DNA from 4 places in the Bradyrhizobium sp. SMVTL-02 genome. Region 1 is predicted to be linked to each of the others. Evidence: predicted binding sites of a transcription regulator. Region 1 holds the regulator's gene; each other region holds the start of a gene.

What was found. The regulator LexA, encoded in region 1, represses DNA repair genes until DNA is damaged. The targets are predictions, from matches to a motif close to TGTTCNNNNTGTGTTCNG.
Region 2: a site for LexA is predicted at 1,866-1,883, ahead of ACNJYB_RS12615 (putative DNA modification/repair radical SAM protein). Genes of this name have one in related genera too.
Region 3: a site for LexA is predicted at 2,549-2,566, ahead of ACNJYB_RS34815 (ribonuclease T2 family protein). Genes of this name have one in related genera too.
Region 4: a site for LexA is predicted at 1,645-1,662, ahead of uvrA (excinuclease ABC subunit UvrA). Genes of this name have one in related genera too.

What each region holds. Positions count from the first base shown of each region.
Region 1 is NZ_CP182469.1:4,563,320-4,567,536, reverse strand. Features, by position in the region: gene ACNJYB_RS21585 (GAF domain-containing protein) at 1-112, opposite strand, end outside; gene ACNJYB_RS21580 (hypothetical protein) at 333-764, opposite strand; gene ACNJYB_RS21575 (hypothetical protein) at 960-1,160, opposite strand; gene lexA (transcriptional repressor LexA) at 1,330-2,031, opposite strand; gene ACNJYB_RS21565 (molybdopterin molybdotransferase MoeA) at 2,208-3,419, opposite strand; gene ACNJYB_RS21560 (hypothetical protein) at 3,649-3,843, opposite strand; gene ACNJYB_RS21555 (HAD family hydrolase) at 4,003-4,217, opposite strand, start outside.
Region 2 is NZ_CP182469.1:2,716,065-2,720,281, reverse strand. Features, by position in the region: gene ACNJYB_RS12625 (Y-family DNA polymerase) at 1-1,099, opposite strand, end outside; gene ACNJYB_RS12620 (ImuA family protein) at 996-1,802, opposite strand; gene ACNJYB_RS12615 (putative DNA modification/repair radical SAM protein) at 1,964-3,028, shown strand; gene ACNJYB_RS12610 (UdgX family uracil-DNA binding protein) at 3,028-4,217, shown strand, end outside.
Region 3 is NZ_CP182469.1:7,260,142-7,264,358, reverse strand. Features, by position in the region: gene ACNJYB_RS34830 (outer membrane protein) at 1-209, shown strand, start outside; gene ACNJYB_RS34825 (cold-shock protein) at 312-527, opposite strand; gene ACNJYB_RS34820 (23S rRNA (adenine(2030)-N(6))-methyltransferase RlmJ) at 781-1,641, opposite strand; gene ACNJYB_RS34815 (ribonuclease T2 family protein) at 1,810-2,502, opposite strand; gene ACNJYB_RS34810 (hypothetical protein) at 2,622-3,083, opposite strand; gene ACNJYB_RS34805 (hypothetical protein) at 3,266-3,559, shown strand; gene ACNJYB_RS34800 (DUF3617 domain-containing protein) at 3,604-4,134, shown strand.
Region 4 is NZ_CP182469.1:4,443,467-4,447,683, reverse strand. Features, by position in the region: gene uvrA (excinuclease ABC subunit UvrA) at 1-1,548, opposite strand, end outside; partial or broken gene ACNJYB_RS20980 (outer membrane protein) at 1,825-2,091, opposite strand; gene ACNJYB_RS20975 (IS110 family transposase) at 2,297-3,319, opposite strand; partial or broken gene ACNJYB_RS20970 (outer membrane protein) at 3,385-3,861, opposite strand; gene ACNJYB_RS20965 (outer membrane protein) at 4,096-4,217, opposite strand, start outside.

The DNA.
Region 1 (4,217 bases):
TTGCGGCCTTGAACGCGGACAGCCCTTCGCCATAAAGACCGCCGCCGAATTCCAGCCGCATACGCGTCCGGTCGGGCACCCAGAGTTCAACGACGCGAATGAAGGTCTTCATCGAACGTCCGCCTCGAGCCTTTTTGGCAGCATCGGCCATTTGCTTGCGGACCGGACGTTCAAAATTCAGGCAAGGCAGCGCAAACTTCGTGCGACGAAGAGCTGCGGCAGGTGCTCCGGCGAAGGTATTTGCGAAGATACAAACCACACCATCTCGCCGGCCACGGCCGGCGATGGCGATTTCAATCATGGCCCCGACCTGCGAGCCCGAGGCAGCTAGGTCAGCCGATCGGCAGGCGCGTGACCGTCGGCCTGTCTGCGCTGGTCTGCGGCTTGTGCTCGCGCTCGCCGAGTGGCTGGGTCACCGGCAATTGCAGTACGGTTGCGCGCTGGCCTTCGACGAGCTGAGTCACCAGCACGTATTTCCCGTCGGGGAATTCGATCGCATCGTGATGGCGATCCGGAATGTGCGGATCGATCTTGCCGAACTTGCCGACGCGCGAGTTGATGGTACGCGTCCAGATCCAGCGATTGTCGTAACGGACGTTGTCGGCGAAGGCGAGCTCCGTTCCCGGCAGCAGGCATACCGCAACCGACATGTCGGCTTCGGAGGCGAAGCCGCGCGTCGAGGTGCCGCGGAAGGTTGTCGTGACGATCGTCTCGCCGACTTCGGCAGGACGCGTCGCGACGGCGTGCAGGCTGTAGTCACACATCGGGGTGCTCCTCATTCGTAAGATAGCGACCCGCGCCTCCTGTCGAGGCGCAGGCCTCTATCAGAGTGGAAGCATACAACGGTCTGCTGGGTTGTGGGCAAATCTGCGGCTTGGGTCCGCAGGATGCCATCACAATATCTTTTTCAGATGCATGAGGAACAAAGCCCGCTCCCGTGCATTGGGCGTGCTTCTTCGTCAACGGCCAGCAGGGGCCGACCAGCCCGAATACGGCCAAGCGGGTTGCGACGGCAGTGCAACGGCGTCGCGTGCGTTGCGGAATTGCTCGCGCGTCGCCGGCGTCGTCTTGCGGACATGATGCGATCGTGCGGCGGCGGCCGGTGACACTGACGTTGCGATCAGCGCCATCGTGACAGTGCTCAAGACGATCTTGCGCATGGTTGTCTCCCCGGTTTTCGACAGGCCCATAAAGCGATTGTGTGCTTTGCGCGGCGTGCGGAGGATCTAACGCGGGGCAGGTGGCCGGATAATCTGAGCAGAACCTGAAAGACTATCCAGCCGGAGCGGACAAGCGCTCAAGCGCGTGTCGAACGATCGCGAGGTCAAATCAGTACTTCCGGTACAAGCCGATCAGCTTGCCCTGAATCTTCACCCGGTTGGGCGGCAGGATGCGGACCTCATAGGCGGCGTTGGCTGGCTCGAGCGCGATCGAGGCGCCACGGCGGCGGAAGCGCTTCAGCGTGGCTTCCTCGTCGTCGATCAGCGCCACCACGATGTCGCCGGTGTCGGCGCTCTCGTTGCGCTGGATCAGCGCCATGTCGCCGTCGAGGATACCGGCTTCCACCATCGAATCGCCCCGCACCTCGAGCGCATAATGCTCGCCGGAGCCGAGCATGTCAGGCGGTACGCTGATGGTGTGGCTGCGGGTCTGCAGCGCCTCGATCGGCGTACCAGCCGCGATGCGGCCCATGACGGGCACGGCGACAGGACGCTCACCTTCGTCCGCGGGCGGGCTGGAGGTCGTGCGCACCTTGCCGAGATTGCCCTCGATGACGCTCGGCGTGAAGCCGCGGCGGTTGCCGGCGGCCGCTTGGAGCTCGGGCAGCTTGATGACCTCGATCGCGCGGGCGCGGTTGGGCAGGCGGCGGATGAAGCCGCGCTCCTCGAGCGCGGTGATCAGGCGATGGATGCCCGATTTCGAGCGCAGGTCGAGCGCGTCCTTCATCTCGTCGAAGGAAGGTGGCACGCCGCTTTCCTTCAATCGCTCGCTGATGAACCGCAGGAGCTCGTATTGTTTGCGCGTTAACATCTCGACCAAAATCCCCCGGTTGATGTCGTTCGATTCCGAGACGCTCAGTTCAGCGATAAGCCGCTGCATGCTCGAAACAAATCATGAACGGACACTATATGTTCGATACATGTTCCGCAACTGCTTAATTTACTGTGAACGCGACAAAGTTCGCGGACCGCGTGAGATGACAGCGCTCAGGCGGGCAGCAGCAGCACCTCGCAGACCGAGCCGGCTTCGGCCTTGGGCGCGAACGGCGCGCGTACGAGAAGTGCCTGTGCCGCAGCGAGATTTGCAAGCAGTGAAGAATCCTGGTGATCGACGGGAAGGGCGATCAGCGTGCCGTCGTCGCGCCGCTCCAGGCGCGCGCGGAGATAATCCTCGCGCTGGTCGTTGGCATTGAGGTCGCGGCCGAGCACGGCGCGCTCGCGGCGATGGTGAATCATGGTGCGGCCCGACAGCGCGCGAATCAACGGCACCATGAACAGGAAAGCGCAGACGTAGGATGACACGGGATTGCCGGGCAGGCCGATGACGCGCATCGCCCCTAACCGGCCGTGCATCATCGGCTTGCCCGGCCGCATCGCGATCTTCCAGAACGACATCGCGATCCCCTCGGCCTTGAGAGCCTGCTGGACCAGATCATGGTCGCCGACCGAGGCGCCCCCGGTCGTGATCAGGATGTCGGCGCCGCTCTGGCGTGCCTCGCGGATCCCGGCGGTGGTGGCCTCCAGCGTATCGGCGGCCACACCGAGGTCGATGGTATCGGCGCCCTCCTGGCGGGCGAGCGCGTGCAGGGCATAACCGTTGGAGTAGACGATCTGGCCGGGCCCGGGCGCTACGCCCGGTATCACCAGTTCGTCTCCGGTGGCGAGGATGGCGACCTTCGGACGGCGCTGGACGGGCAAATGCGGGTGATTCATCCCGGCGGCGAGTGCGAGATCGCGCTCGGTGAGCCGGGTTCCCTTGCGCAACAGCACGTCGCCCTCGGCAAAGTCGATCCCGGCGCGCCGGATGTGCCGTCCGGGAATTGCTGCTTCCTTGATCGTGATGCGCTTGCCGTCCGCGACGGTATCCTCCTGGATCACGACCGCGTCCGCTCCGGCCGGAACGACGCCGCCTGTGAAAATGCGGACCGCTTCGCCGGCGCCAACCAAGCCTGCAAACGGCCGCCCGGCCGCGACCTCGCCTATCACCGTCAGCTCAGAATCGATCGTCGCCGCGTCGGCCGCTCGCACGGCATAGCCGTCCATGGCCGACATCGCCTCCGGCGGCTGCGTGCGCCGCGCCGCGACGTCGCGGGCGAGCACGCGGTGGTAGGCCTGATCGAGCGAGATCGTCTCCTCAAGCAACGGCTCCGCGCCGGCAAGCACCGCGGCAAGCGCGTCAGAAACCGGCATCAAGGCCACGGCTGAAAACTCCTGCTGGGCACGTTCGGCAAATCGGCGGCCAGAGTTCTAGCCGAGTGCGGGCCCAGAGGCAAAACACTGGAGACGCAAGAGGATTCAACCTGCGCCATCCGCTCTGTCGTGAGGATAGACGTCAAATTCGCCGCGGCATGATCCGGAAGGCGAGACAGACCGGCACGAGGACGGCCATGGCAAGCACAAGAAGAACGAGCGCCACGGCCAGCATCGGTCAACTCACTGCCGGCGCGTCCGGACTGACGTCCGGCGCTTTGGGACCCTGATCCTTGTCGGCCAGCGGATCGGCCCGAGATTTCAGGTCGGCAGCCTTGCTGATCAGCTTGGCGGAGAGGTCGGAGTCCGAGGTGGTTCTTGCGAACTCGAGCAGGAGAGAGGCTTGCTTGGTGAGGTAGGATTTGCCCAGCACGTCGATCAGTCCAATTCCAATGTAGAAGTCCCAACGGACTCAAGAGTCCGAAGGGGCGCATTCCGTTCCCGGAACTTTGTACAAAAATGCACAAAGTGATTTGGTTCCGCATTTTTAGCAAAAAGTTCCGCGGAACGCCTTGCCGGAAGGCTGATCCGCTCAAATCCCCAGCTGCCTCAGCGCGTCGCCGACGTCACGGGGCGAGGTCACGTGCACTGTGGTCAATCCACGCGCCCGCGCCCCCCGGATGTTTTCTGCGAGATCATCGAAGAAGACGATGCGGTGCGCCGGTACGCCCATTGCCGCCACGACATGGTCGAAAGCCTCCGCGTCCGGTTTGCGCAGGCCGATGCTGGACGACAGGTAGAGCTCGC
Region 2 (4,217 bases), 1.8 Mb from region 1:
TGTCGTGGACATGGGCGTCGAGGTCGCGCTGCTCCTGCACCACGATCTCGGTGCGGCTCGCCGACAGCCGCACCATGTCGAAGCCGAAGCCGGGATCCAAGGGATCGGCGAGCGCATCGAGATGCTCCCGGAACAGGCGGTCGACCACCGCGCTGCGCGTCACAGGACGCCCGGTCTCGACCATGATCGCGCGCACCACGCCGTCGGTGCGGAAGAAGGCGGCCTCCAGCCGCCGCGCGCCCTTGCCCTGCTTCTCCATGGAGGCAATCAAAGTGTCGGCCAGCCGCGACAGCGTCATCGCAATCATCGTGTCGGTCGCGATCGGCTCGGCAAAGCGCTTCTCGACGATGTAGTCGGGCAGCGGCTTGCGCGGATTGATCGGCGCATCGCCCTGCCCCAGCGCGTGCGCAAGCAGGGTCGAGAACCGCGCACCGAACCGCGCCGTGATCTCGGGGGCGCTGCGCGAGGCGACATCGCCGATCGTCTTCAGGCCGGCACGGCGCAGGCCGGTGGTGATGGCCTCGCCCGCACCGAGCGTGGAGACCGGAAACCGGTCGATCGCCGCCGCCTCCTCGCCATCGGCCACGATGGTGCCAGATGCCTGCCGTGTCAGCGTACGCGCGCAAATCGAGGTACCGGCAATCGCCGCGCTGACGGCAAAACCCTGTCGACCGAGCGCCCGGACCAGCGTCTGCAACAGCGCAGCCTCGCCGCCGAACAGGTGCGCACAACCGGTGATATCCAGGAACAGGCCATGCGGCGGATCGAGCGCCACCAGCGGCGTGAAGCGGTCGCACCAGTCGGCGATGTCGCTGAGCGTCTTGGCATCGGCCACGACATCGGCGTCGAACACTCTCAGGTCCGGGCACATCGCTCGTGCATTCGCGAGCGGCTGGCCGATGTGCAGGCCCAAACGCGACGCCGCATCGTCCAGCGCATGGATCACCAGCGCGTTGTTGTCCTTGATGACGACAATGCTCGGCTCATGATCGGCCTCATGCAGTCCGGCGCTGCCAAGGAACCGCTGGATCCGGTCGATGGGCAGGCGCGGCAGCCACAGGCTGAGAATACGTCGACGGTTCACTGAACTGGCACTCATCACAATTCCATTCCATGATCCACCGGCCGCAGGGGCCATGACGATTGCGCAAGAGCGCGGCATCGAAGCGCGGCGCGCCCCAGGCGCTCCAAGGCACCGCAGGCATTGAAGCTGAGCCCGGCGGCGAATGCGCCGCGCGCAGCATCCATCGTGTCTCCGCAGTCGAAGGCAACGGCTGCGCCGCCATCCGCAGCAGGAGGCCGGTGACGCCAGAGCCTTGTGCGGCCAGCGTCAGCTTGCGGCTCGCCACGAGATCGAACTGCCTGATCTCGCCCCAGAGCTCTAGGACGACGGCACCGAGCGCATCGCAAGCGAGCGCATCGGCCGAAGTGCGCAGCGCGCTCTCGACATCGGCGGCGCGCACCATCACCACGCGGCGCGGGTCGAGGCCGAGCTCGGCAAGCCCGCTCATCGACAGCGCGCCTGTTTCGATTTCCGAAAAATCCTGCCGCACCCACAGCAGCGGCCGGCGCGCTGAGACACGCCCCGCAAGTCCCATGACAAAACCCGTCGCGGCCGCGCCCTGGCGCCCCTCGCAAAACACCTCGTGGATCGCCGCACGCGCGAGCCCGCCCTTCAGCGCGCGATCGATTTCGCCGTGGCCGAGCGCGACACGCTCGTGCTGATGCACGACTTCCGCCGTCTCGATGCGCTCGATCTGGCTGCGCAAGATCGCAAGCGCGCTTGTTCGTGCGCCGCTCATGCTCGCCGCTCCTCAGGAATTGGTGCCGTCGTCTTCAAAAGAAGAACCAACGGCTGGCTCATTTGTTCATGATATGTTCTAATATAAAGCTAACGGCGGCCGAAGAGTCAAATCGAATTGGCGCGCCAGGGATTCATGAGCTGAATCAAAGGGATTCCGGGATGGACGTACAACGCAAGCTTGAGATCGCCTGCAATTACGATTGCCTCTATTGCGTCAACCGCGCCTCCTCCAATGTGCCGCGCGCCCGCTTCACCATCGAGGAGTTGGTCAAGCTGACGCTCGACTTCTACCGGCGCAATTACATCGAGGGCCTGTTCCTCTCCTCCGGCATCATCCGCAGCCCTGATTACACCATGGAGCAGGTCGTGAGCGTCGCGCGCAAGCTGCGCGAGGAGCATCACTTCCGCGGCTATATCCACCTCAAGACCATTCCCGCCGACGACGCCCTGATCGCGGAAGCCGGCAAATATGCCGATCGTCTCTCGATCAACATCGAGATGCCGCAGGAAACGAGCCTTAAGCAATTCGCGCCCGAGAAGGACGTCCGTGCGATCCGCCGCACCATGGGCCGGCTGCGGCTGAAACTCGACGAAGCCGAGGAAAATCGCAGCGCGAAGACGAAAGCAAAACCGCAGCGCTTCGCGCCGGCAGGCCAAAGCACGCAGATGATCGTCGGCGCCGATCGCGCCTCCGATCACACCATTCTCCACACCAGCGCCAATCTCTACGGCTCATACAAACTGCGGCGCGTTTACTACTCCGCCTTCAGCCCGATCCCCGACGCGAGCCGTGCCTTGCCTCTGGTCCAGCCACCGCTGCTGCGCGAACACCGGCTCTACCAGGCCGACTGGCTGATGCGGTTCTACGGTTTTGAGGTCGGCGAGATCGTCGACGACAGCGCGATGCTGCCGCTCGACATCGATCCCAAGCTCGCCTGGGCGCTGCGCCACCGCGACCGCTTCCCGCTCGACGTCAACCGCGCCAGCCGCGAGGAGTTGCTGCGCGTGCCCGGCTTCGGCACCAAGGCGGTCGAACGCATCATCGCAACGCGGCGCACCACCACGATTCGCCTCGCCGATCTCGCGCGGCTGCACGTGCCCCGCAACAAGGCGCTGCCGTTCATCGTCCTCAGCGATCACCGTCCCTCACCGCATCGGCTCGACGCTGCCGGGCTGATCGAACGGTTCAAGCCGAAAGCAACGCAACTGGGATTTGGCTTCTGATGCAATACATCACTTTCGACACCGAAACGGATTTCGACGGCTGGCGCAAAGCCGCGCGTAGCCTCGTGCTTCACCAGGTGCAGCCCAGCGATGTCACCTGGACGGTGAAAGGCGGCGAAGCGGAGTTGTTTGCACCGCCGGGGCCGTCTCCGATCCTCGAGGTGAACGAGGGCAGCTTCAACGTATCGGCAAAATTCGTCGAGCTCGCCAAGGCAGCGATCCTGCACCGCGATCCCCAACGCTTTGCCATCCTCTATCGCCTGCTGTTCCGGCTGAAGGACAACCACGACCTCATCGAGGTCGCGACCGATCGTGACCTCGCCCAGGTCACGGCGATGGCAAGAGCCGTCCATCGCGACGAGCACAAGATGCATGCCTTCGTGCGCTTCCGCGAGATCGGCCGGGAACGCGCGGCGCATTACGTCGCCTGGTTCGAGCCGGAACATCACATCGTCGAGCTCGCAGCCCCGTTCTTCGCCAAGCGCTTTGCCGACATGCCCTGGTCGATCCTGACACCGGATCTGTGCGCGCATTGGGACGGCCATGCGCTCTCGTTCACGTCAGGCGTCAGCAAGAGCGAGGCACCCGGCGAAGACCGGCTGGAGGAAACCTGGCGGCGCTATTACGCCAGCATCTTCAATCCGGCCCGGCTCAAGGTGAAGGCGATGCAGGCCGAGATGCCGAAGAAATACTGGAGGAACCTGCCCGAGGCTTCGATCATTAAGCCTTTGATCGAGGACGCCGAGCGCATGACCGGCGCCATGCTCGCCAATGCCGCAACCGACCCGCACAAGCCTCAGAAGCGGCCGGAGGCTCCGATGAAACGCAAGACCTCAGCCGACGATCTCGAAGCTCTCCGCGAGGAAGCCGCCCATTGCCACGCCTGCCATCTCTACAAGGACGCGACCCAGACCGTGTTCGGCGAAGGCCCGAGAAACGCCAACATCATGCTGGTGGGCGAGCAGCCCGGCGACAAGGAAGACCTCGCCGGCCATCCCTTCGTCGGTCCGGCCGGCCAGATGCTCGACCGCGCGCTGGAGGAGGCCGGAGTCGACCGCAAGAAGGTCTATGTCACCAACGCCGTGAAGCACTTCAAATTCGTGCCGCGCGGAAAGATCCGCCTGCACCAGAAGCCGAATACGCCGGAGATCCGGGCGTGCCGGCAATGGTATGAGCGGGAAGTTTCGGC
Region 3 (4,217 bases), 2.7 Mb from region 1:
TGCGCGCGCAGACCTTCGGCTGGACGGAGTCGCACACCACCGCCGGCTGGACCATCGGTGCCGGCGCGGAAGTCGGCCTCACGCCGAACTGGAGTGCCAAGCTCGAATATCTCTACATCGATCTGTCGACGAGCCAGTTCGCAATCACCGGCGTGTCGAACGGCTACAGCGCCAGCGTCGTGCGCGCAGGCGTGAACTATCGCTTCTGATAGCTGAACAAGAAAATACCGGACCATAGCCTCCCGGCCGTTCGCGGCCGGGATTTTTTTGCGTCAGGTGCTTTCGCGTCAGGCGTTTCGCGGGCAAGCCCGCTAGGAGAGGATCACCAGGTTGACTGCCTTGGGTCCCTTCCCCTTCTTGTCCGGTTCGACTTCGAAAGTAATGCGCTGTCCTTCGGCAAGATCTTTCAGTCCCGCACGCTCTACAGCCGTAATATGTACGAAGACATCGCGACCGCCGTCATCAGGCTTGATGAAGCCGTAGCCGCGCTCTCCGTTGAAGAACTTAACTGTTCCCGTCATGGCCATCGGGAAACTCCCCCTCATTGCTCCTCCGTCGCGACGCAGACGCGCGTCACGACATGACCGGGCGTTACGAAGCCCGGGAGAGCTGGCCGTCCTTGGTCGGACCTCGTCGGCCCGGCAGGATCTTTCTTAGGCCTTCACTCCGCCGCAACCATTCGCGGAAGCGGAACGTAAAGCCAGTCACGGAAACAGCATAATACGGTTCTTTGCGGATTGACTACCGCTACTGCATATTTTTCCCAAGAATGGCGGAGTGTTACGGCCTTGGCACCTCTAATCGGAATCTGGCAGCTCCGCCCTGGCCGAGCGGCATTTCCAGCTCGGGCAGGATGGTCTTGAGCTCGCCTTGCAGCGTGTAGGGCGGATTGACGATCAAAAGCCCGGTCGAGGTGAGGGGCCCGCCATCGGCTTGCGGTGCGGCGCTGAATTCGAGGCGCAGGCATTTGCCCGGTGGTTTTGCTGCGGCTGCGAGCCGCGCCACTGATTGCGCCAGCGTGTCGGTGGCGCGGCGGTTCTTGGCCGGATACCAGATTACATAGATACCGGTCGGCCATTTCGCGAAGGCTGCCGAGAAGGCTTCGCCCAGCCGCTCGAACTCGTCCTTGGCCTCGAACGGCGGATCGATCAGCACGAGACCGCGCCGTTCTTTCGGCGGCACGAAGGCCGGCAGCGCCACCCAGCCGTCGAGATCCACCACGCGAGCCTGCTCGTCGCGGCGCAGCACGTCGATCAGCGCCTTGCGCGCCTTCGGCTCGAGCTCGCAAGCGACGAGGCGGTCCTGCGGCCGCAACAGACCGCGCGCGATCAGCGGCGAGCCTGGATAGGCCTTGAGCTCGCCCCTCGGATTGAAGGCGCGGACGATGTCGAGATAGGGTTTGGTCAGCGCGACGGTCTCGTTCGACAGGCGTGCCTGCATCAGTCGCGCGATGCCGGTCAGCCACTCGCCGCCGCGCCGCGCCTCGTCGCTTTCGAGATCGTAGAGGCCGGCCCCGGCGTGGGTGTCGATGACGCGGAACGCCCCCGGCTTGTCCTGCAGATAGGTGATGATGCGCGCCAGCACGATGTGCTTGATGACATCGGCGAAGTTGCCGGCGTGGAAGGCGTGGCGGTAATTCATGGCGGAGAGTTACGACATCCCGCGATGAAAGTAACTCCCGTCATTCCGGGGCGGTGCGCAGCACCGAACCCGGAATCCCTCTGCAGCAGCGTTTGTGGCGAGATGGATTCTCAGATGCGCAATTGCGCATCATAGTTCGCGCTTCCGCGCGCCCCCGAATGACGAACTCTAGCCACCCCTGATCGGCGGCATCGTCACCTGGTCGCGGCGGCAGGCGCGGCGTTCGATCTCCTCGCAGGCGCGGAATTGCAGGTCCTTGCTGAGGCAGATGCGGACTTCGGACAATCGCGTGCGGTTGCAGGTGACCGAGATGGCGGCACTGCTGAGGCCCGGATTGGCTTTGATGAAGGCCTCTTCGACGTCCCCGGGGGCCACGGTCTTGGCCTGCGAGAGATCGAGATATTCGGCCGGGATCTTGATCGCGGCGCGCGCTTTGCGGATCGTCTCGAAATAGCTGCGGTCGGCCAGACCCGAGCAGGTGCCGTGCTTGTCCCACTCGTTGAAGATCAGGCCCGGCGCCGGCATCAGGTCGAGCATCGAGGAGACGATGCTGCGGTTCAGCCGCGGGGCCGGGCGCTGGCAATATTCCGGAAAGCCGTTTTCATATTGCGGCCACAGCCCGTGCACCACGAACGCGTAGGGCCGGCCGCTGCATTGCATCTGGGAGCGGCCGCCACGCTCGGCCGCTTCCTCGCAGAACGAGGGCGACCATGACAGCGACAGCACATAGAAATCGAATTCGCCCGGCGCGTTCTGCCGCTTGTCCTGGGCTTTCGCGCCGCCGGCGAGCGAGGCCAGCCCGGCGGCGAGCGCGAGTGAGATCACAAGACGGGAAAACGAACGCAATCTGGCATGAAACATGGCGACGCCCCTCAACTAGACTGTGCAAGCGAGCCTAGCAGGCGATGAGAACATTTCAAGAACAAATTTCGAGCGCCGACCGTTCGACCGCTTGATCGGGCCGAATCAGGCTTTTCGAATCAGGGCCTCGCGGCGCGGCAGGCCGGGTTGTAGGCCCAGTTGCGGTCGAGCCCGACCACGCACCATTCGACGCCATTGCCGTAGCCCGCAAAGCCGCCATCCTCGATGATCGAGAAATGCACCTTGCGCACCTTGCCGTCAGTGAGCATGGCCTCGCCGGTGCAATAGCGGCGCGGGATGTTATCGGACTGCCAGGGCCGGAACGCGATCTCGCGAACGGCCGCGAAGCCCGTGATCTTCAAGGAGGAATTCCAGAACGAGCTTTCCTTTTCCCAGAACTGCGTGGCGATCGTCGGCAGCGCCTTGTCGCAATCGGTGACGGCGCCGTCATAGCGCGGCCCGCTCAGCCAGAAGTTCAGCTCCAGCGGATTGGCGGCCCGGGCCTCGCTGAGCGACAGCGCCCCGAACATGAGGCCGAGCACGGCGGCGAAGCGGAGCGATTTGAAGGAGGGGGTGCGCATGGGCAATCCGGACTGCTGGGTCTTGCGAAGCTCGAACGGTGCCGCGAAGGCCGGAAGAGGTCAAGTGCAGCGCGGCAACACTTCGCCAGGAGTTGACCAGAACGGCGCGGCCGGCCGGCCTCGGTTCTTTTCACTTCGGTCCCGGCACCGTAAACTGGCGCGAACCAATTGGAGTGACGGGAATGCGAATCATTACGGCCGCGGGCCTTCTTGCCCTGGGTATGATGGCGAGCCAGCCGGCGCGCGCCGATATCCTTCCGGTGCCTCCGTTCAAGGGCAACGACACCGGCGGTATCATCGCCTATTCGATGGCAAGCCAGGTCGATGCGCGGCAGGTCGCGGTCGATCATTGCGCGCGCTACGGCAAGGTCGTCAAATTCCTCGGCGTGCAGGCCTACGAGGGCGGTTACATCTCGTTCTCCTGCCGCTGGGTGCCCTATGGCGCCGCCGACCAGCCGATCCGCACGCTCTACTGAGGCGTCGTCGTAACGTCGCAATCTGTCAGCCGGGAGCTTCCCACATGGCGCGCAAACTCGCTTTGCTCGGCTCGGCCCTTTGCCTTGTGGTGTCGGCTGGCAGTGCATCTGCCGACGATCTGCCCCAGCGCAAGGCCGGCCTCTGGGAAATGAAGCTGGTCACGAGCGGCTCGCCCGTGCCCGAGATGACCATGCAGCACTGCACCGACGAGACCGTCGACAAGGAGATGAGCAACAACGTCTCGCCGATGGCCAAGCAGGTCTGCGCCAAGCAGGAGATCAAGAAGACCGCGAGCGGCTATGTCAGCGATTCCGAGTGCAGCGTCGCCGGCGTCAGCACGATCTCGCATGCCGAGATCACGGGCGACTTCAATTCGGCCTACACGGTGAAGACCTCCTCGCATGCGCAAGGCGGCGTCGCCGGCGCTGCGGGGCGCGATACCACCATGACGCTGCAAGCGAAGTGGTTAGGAGCCTGCAAGCCGGACCAGAAGCCCGGCGACATCGTCATGCCAGGCGGCTTCAAGATGAACGTGCGCGACATGGACAAGCTGAAGGCGCTGCTGCCGAAGTAGGTGAGATGGTCGTGAGACCGTAGCCCGGAAATTGGTGCGCTCCCTCGCCCCTTTATTACGGTGAGAGGGTTGAGCTGAGGGCC
Region 4 (4,217 bases), 120 kb from region 1:
GGTGAGATAGTTGAGGCCGACGTCGAGCAGGAAGGTCAGGCGCTCGCGGATTTCTTTCAGGATGCGGCCGGCGATCTCGTTCTGCTGCTTGTTCAGCGCCTCCGGCACGGTCTCGAACCACTCGCCGGCCTTCTTGACCGACAGCTCCGAGATCTCGCCGATATGCTTAGCCCCGACCTTGACGCAGAGCGCCTCGGGCTTGAGCCGAAAACCCTTGCAGCCCTCGCAGGGCACGTCGTGGAAATACTTCGCCAGTTCCTCGCGGGCCCATTCGCTTTCGGTTTCGCGATAGCGGCGGTTGATGTTGGTGATGACGCCCTCGAACGGCTTCTTGGTGTCGTAGGAGCGCACGCCGTCCTGGTAGGAGAACTTGATCTCGTCCTCCCCGGAGCCGTAGAGGATCGCGTCCTTGGTCTTCTTGGCGAGGTCCTTCCACTTGGTGTCGAGCGCGAACTTGTAGTGCTTGCCGAGCGCGGTCAGCGTCTGCTCGTAATAGGGCGAGGAGGACTTGGCCCAGGGCGCGATCGCGCCCTTGCGCAGGGACAGCTCCTTGTCGGGGATGACGAGGTCCTCGTCGACGTGCTGCTCGACGCCGAGTCCGCCGCAGGCGGGGCAGGCGCCGTAGGGGTTGTTGAACGAGAACAGCCGCGGCTCGATCTCCGGGATGGTGAAGCCGGAGACGGGGCAGGCGAACTTTTCCGAGAACAGGATGCGCTCGGGCCCGCTCTTGTCGTGGATCTTTGCGGTCTTCTTTTTCTCCTCCGTCGCTGCGGCCGCCGGCGCGTCGGCGAACTCGATGACGGCGAGGCCGTCGGCGAGCTTCAGCGCGGTCTCAAAACTCTCGGCGAGGCGCTGGCCGATGTCGGGACGCACCACGATGCGGTCGACCACGACGTCGATGTCGTGCGGGAATTTCTTGTCGAGCGTCGGGGCTTCCGCCAGCTCGTGGAAGGTGCCGTCAATCTTGACGCGCTGGAAGCCCTTCTTGAGCCATTCGGCGAGCTCTTTCCGGTACTCGCCCTTGCGCCCGCGGACGACGGGGGCGAGCAGATAGAGGCGCGTGCCCTCGGGCAGCGCCAGCACGCGATCGACCATCTGCGAGACGGTCTGGCTCTCGATCGGCAGGCCGGTGGCCGGCGAATAGGGAACGCCGACGCGCGCCCACAGGAGGCGCATGTAGTCGTAGATCTCGGTGACGGTGCCGACGGTCGAGCGCGGGTTCTTCGAGGTCGTCTTCTGCTCGATCGAGATCGCCGGCGACAGGCCATCGATCTGGTCGACGTCGGGCTTCTGCATCATCTCCAGGAACTGGCGTGCATAGGCCGACAGCGATTCGACGTAGCGGCGCTGGCCCTCGGCATAGATGGTGTCGAAGGCGAGCGAGGACTTGCCGGAGCCGGAGAGGCCGGTGAACACCACGAGCTTGTCACGGGGGATCTCGACGTCGATGTTCTTGAGGTTGTGCTCGCGCGCGCCGCGGATCGTAATTGCGCGCAGGCTCGAGCCCGCGTTCTGTTGTTGGCGCTTCGCCTTGATCACTTCATCCATCCGAGTTGCCCTCAAGGAAGCCCAAAGGTGCGCGATCGCGCCAATAAAAAAGGCGCGCTGCGCCCGGAACCGGGATCGGCGCCGATGGGTATGGCAGCGAACGTAGGAAGAACGGAGGCGGATTTCCAGAGGGAGTTGCGAATCGTCAACGGAATGTTGGCGTGCTGGCGGCATCTGGCAGCAGCAGGGCGTGCGGAACTGCGCTGGGGCGTGCCGCCAAACAAAAAGGCCGGCGCGGGCCGGCCTTTCGAAACGCAAGAGCGTCGGAGACGAAGCTTAGTACTTCGCGACGATCGGGCCGCCGAAGGTGTAATTCAAGCGTACCGTGGCCATGTCCACGTCCTGCTTGATGCTGTCGCTGCGGGTGTTCACGCCGAGGAAGGTGAAGGTATCGGTGTGCTTGCCCATGAACAGGTGGTTGTATTCGACTCCGACCGACCAGTTCGGAGCGAAGCCGAACTCGATGCCGGTGCCGACGGTGCCGCCCCAACGGGTTTCGTTGGCGGTGTCGAACGTGACGCCGGCCAGAGTGCCGCTGAACTTGTTGTCGTCTAATCGCTGTCAACTGCCCTGGGTACCGGACCTTGTCGTCTTCGAGGTCGGAAGAATGTGCCGCCTCATCATGGCCCTCGCCAGTGGATCTCCCCATGTGATTCCCGCGGTCTGAAGCCGCCCAAGAAGTTACGGGATAATCCAGCCAGCGTCCTTCCAGGACGATCTACAGAGATATTGGCTTAGCTAGCTAGGCTCAGGTAGCCGGCGCAGCTGCGAACTCCGTGCCATCCAGCCAGATACGATGCAGGATGATGGAGAGTTTGCGCGCCACGGCGACCTTCGCCTTTCGCGACCCGATCCGAGCCATCAATTGCTGCCCCCAACGGCGGAGTGCACTATCTTTGCGCACGCGCGTCATGAGCGCGTTGGCCGCCTCGAACAGAAGGCTTCGGGCCATGCGGTCGCCTGACTTGGATATCCGGCCAGAGATATCGACCTCGCCGGATTGATAGCGCCGAGGTGTCAGGCCGAGAAACGCTCCGACATCGGTGGATCGGGAGAAGCGGTTAGGATCGTCGATGGCCGTCGTGAACGTCAATGCAGTAATCGCGCCTACACCGGGGATCGTTATCATGCGCTGGCAGGCCTCATGGGAGCGCGCGAGACGTAGAAGTTGCGAATCGAGCCTCTGCCTGCGCTCTCCCGCAACACGCCAAGCCTCAAGCAGCGCGTCAATGGCGCTTCGGATCAAGGGGTCCGCCGGACATCGCGTGAGCACTGCGCGCTCGAACGTTCCGCCCTTACCGGCTGCGAGCACCACGCCGAAGGTCTTCAGTAGACCACGAATTTGATTGTAAAGCGTCGTACGAATCGCAACGAGTTCGCTTCTGGCTGAGAGCAGGGCTCGGATACGACAGCTCTGCAGGCTCTTGATGGCGACGGGCCGGTACCAACCGGAGCGCACCACTTGCGCGATCCCAAATGCATCGTTCACGTCCGTCTTGTTAACTTGTAGCGAGAGCGCCGCCGCGACATGGCGCGCGTGGATGCAGTCGATTGGAACGTCGACAGCGCGCAGCCCATGCCAAAGCCAGATCGCCAGCGGCCCGGTTTCCATGCCGACCCGAACTGCGTCTGGAGCGTGCTCGCGCAGCGCCATTGCGATGCACTCCGGTTCCGAGGAGCATTTGCCCCGCCAAGTGCGCCGACCGTCACCGTCGATGACACAAATCTCCGTTTCCTTTTGCGATACGTCCAAACCAACATAAAGCGTCATCACATGCTCCTCTTTTGCACTGAGGAGAACATTCTGCCTCAGTCTCGCGCGTGCGATTAGGCCATGTGGGTGACGGCCGCGCCGCCCTTCACGTACCAGAGCACGTTGTTCCAGGCGTAGCCCACCTGACCGGTGAAGAGGCCAATAGCATCGATCTTGGTGTTGTTCACCAGCGGGAACAAGGCGGCGGGCGAACTGGTGTTCGAGCCCTTCAGGTCTGCCCAATCGCCCTGTGCCTCGAGGCCGAACACCCAGCTGGCGGACTGCCAGCGATAGCCGATCTGGCCGCCGACGATTGCGCCGGTCGCACCGTGGCAACCTTCAGCTGTGACCGGGACGGCCACGCCGACAACAGCGGTCGTATCCCAGCAATTGTGGCTGGAGCCGCCACCGGCGTTGGCGCCGATGTAAAACCCGGTCCAGTTGTAGACCGAAGCCACAGCCACCGGAGCCTTGGTGTACGGGCGGGCCGCGAGATCAGCCGCCGACGCGGGGGCAGCCAGAGCGAACAAACAGGCCGAAGCCAACAAAACCTTCTTCATTTTCAACTTAAATCCCAGTCCCAGTTTCTCTTCTTGCCTTCCGTGAACGGAAGGGCATCGGACGCTGTGGTCCTACTGGCGTGGTGCTTACACGAACGAAGCCGCAAGTTGTGTACCCAAAAAGCCACAACAGGGGCAAAACGTCATAATCGCTGACGGATCGTCCTGTTCGCTCGCAGACAGCAAAAAGGCCGGCGCGAGGCCGGCCTTTCGTCAGACGAGACTTGCTGGCGATCAGTACCTGGCGATCGCCGGGCCGCCCCAACGGTAGTTCAAGCGGACGAGGGCGAGATCGACGTCCTGACGGACGCGTTCGGTTTGAATGAAGAATCCGCCCGCGGTGAAGTCGACGTTGC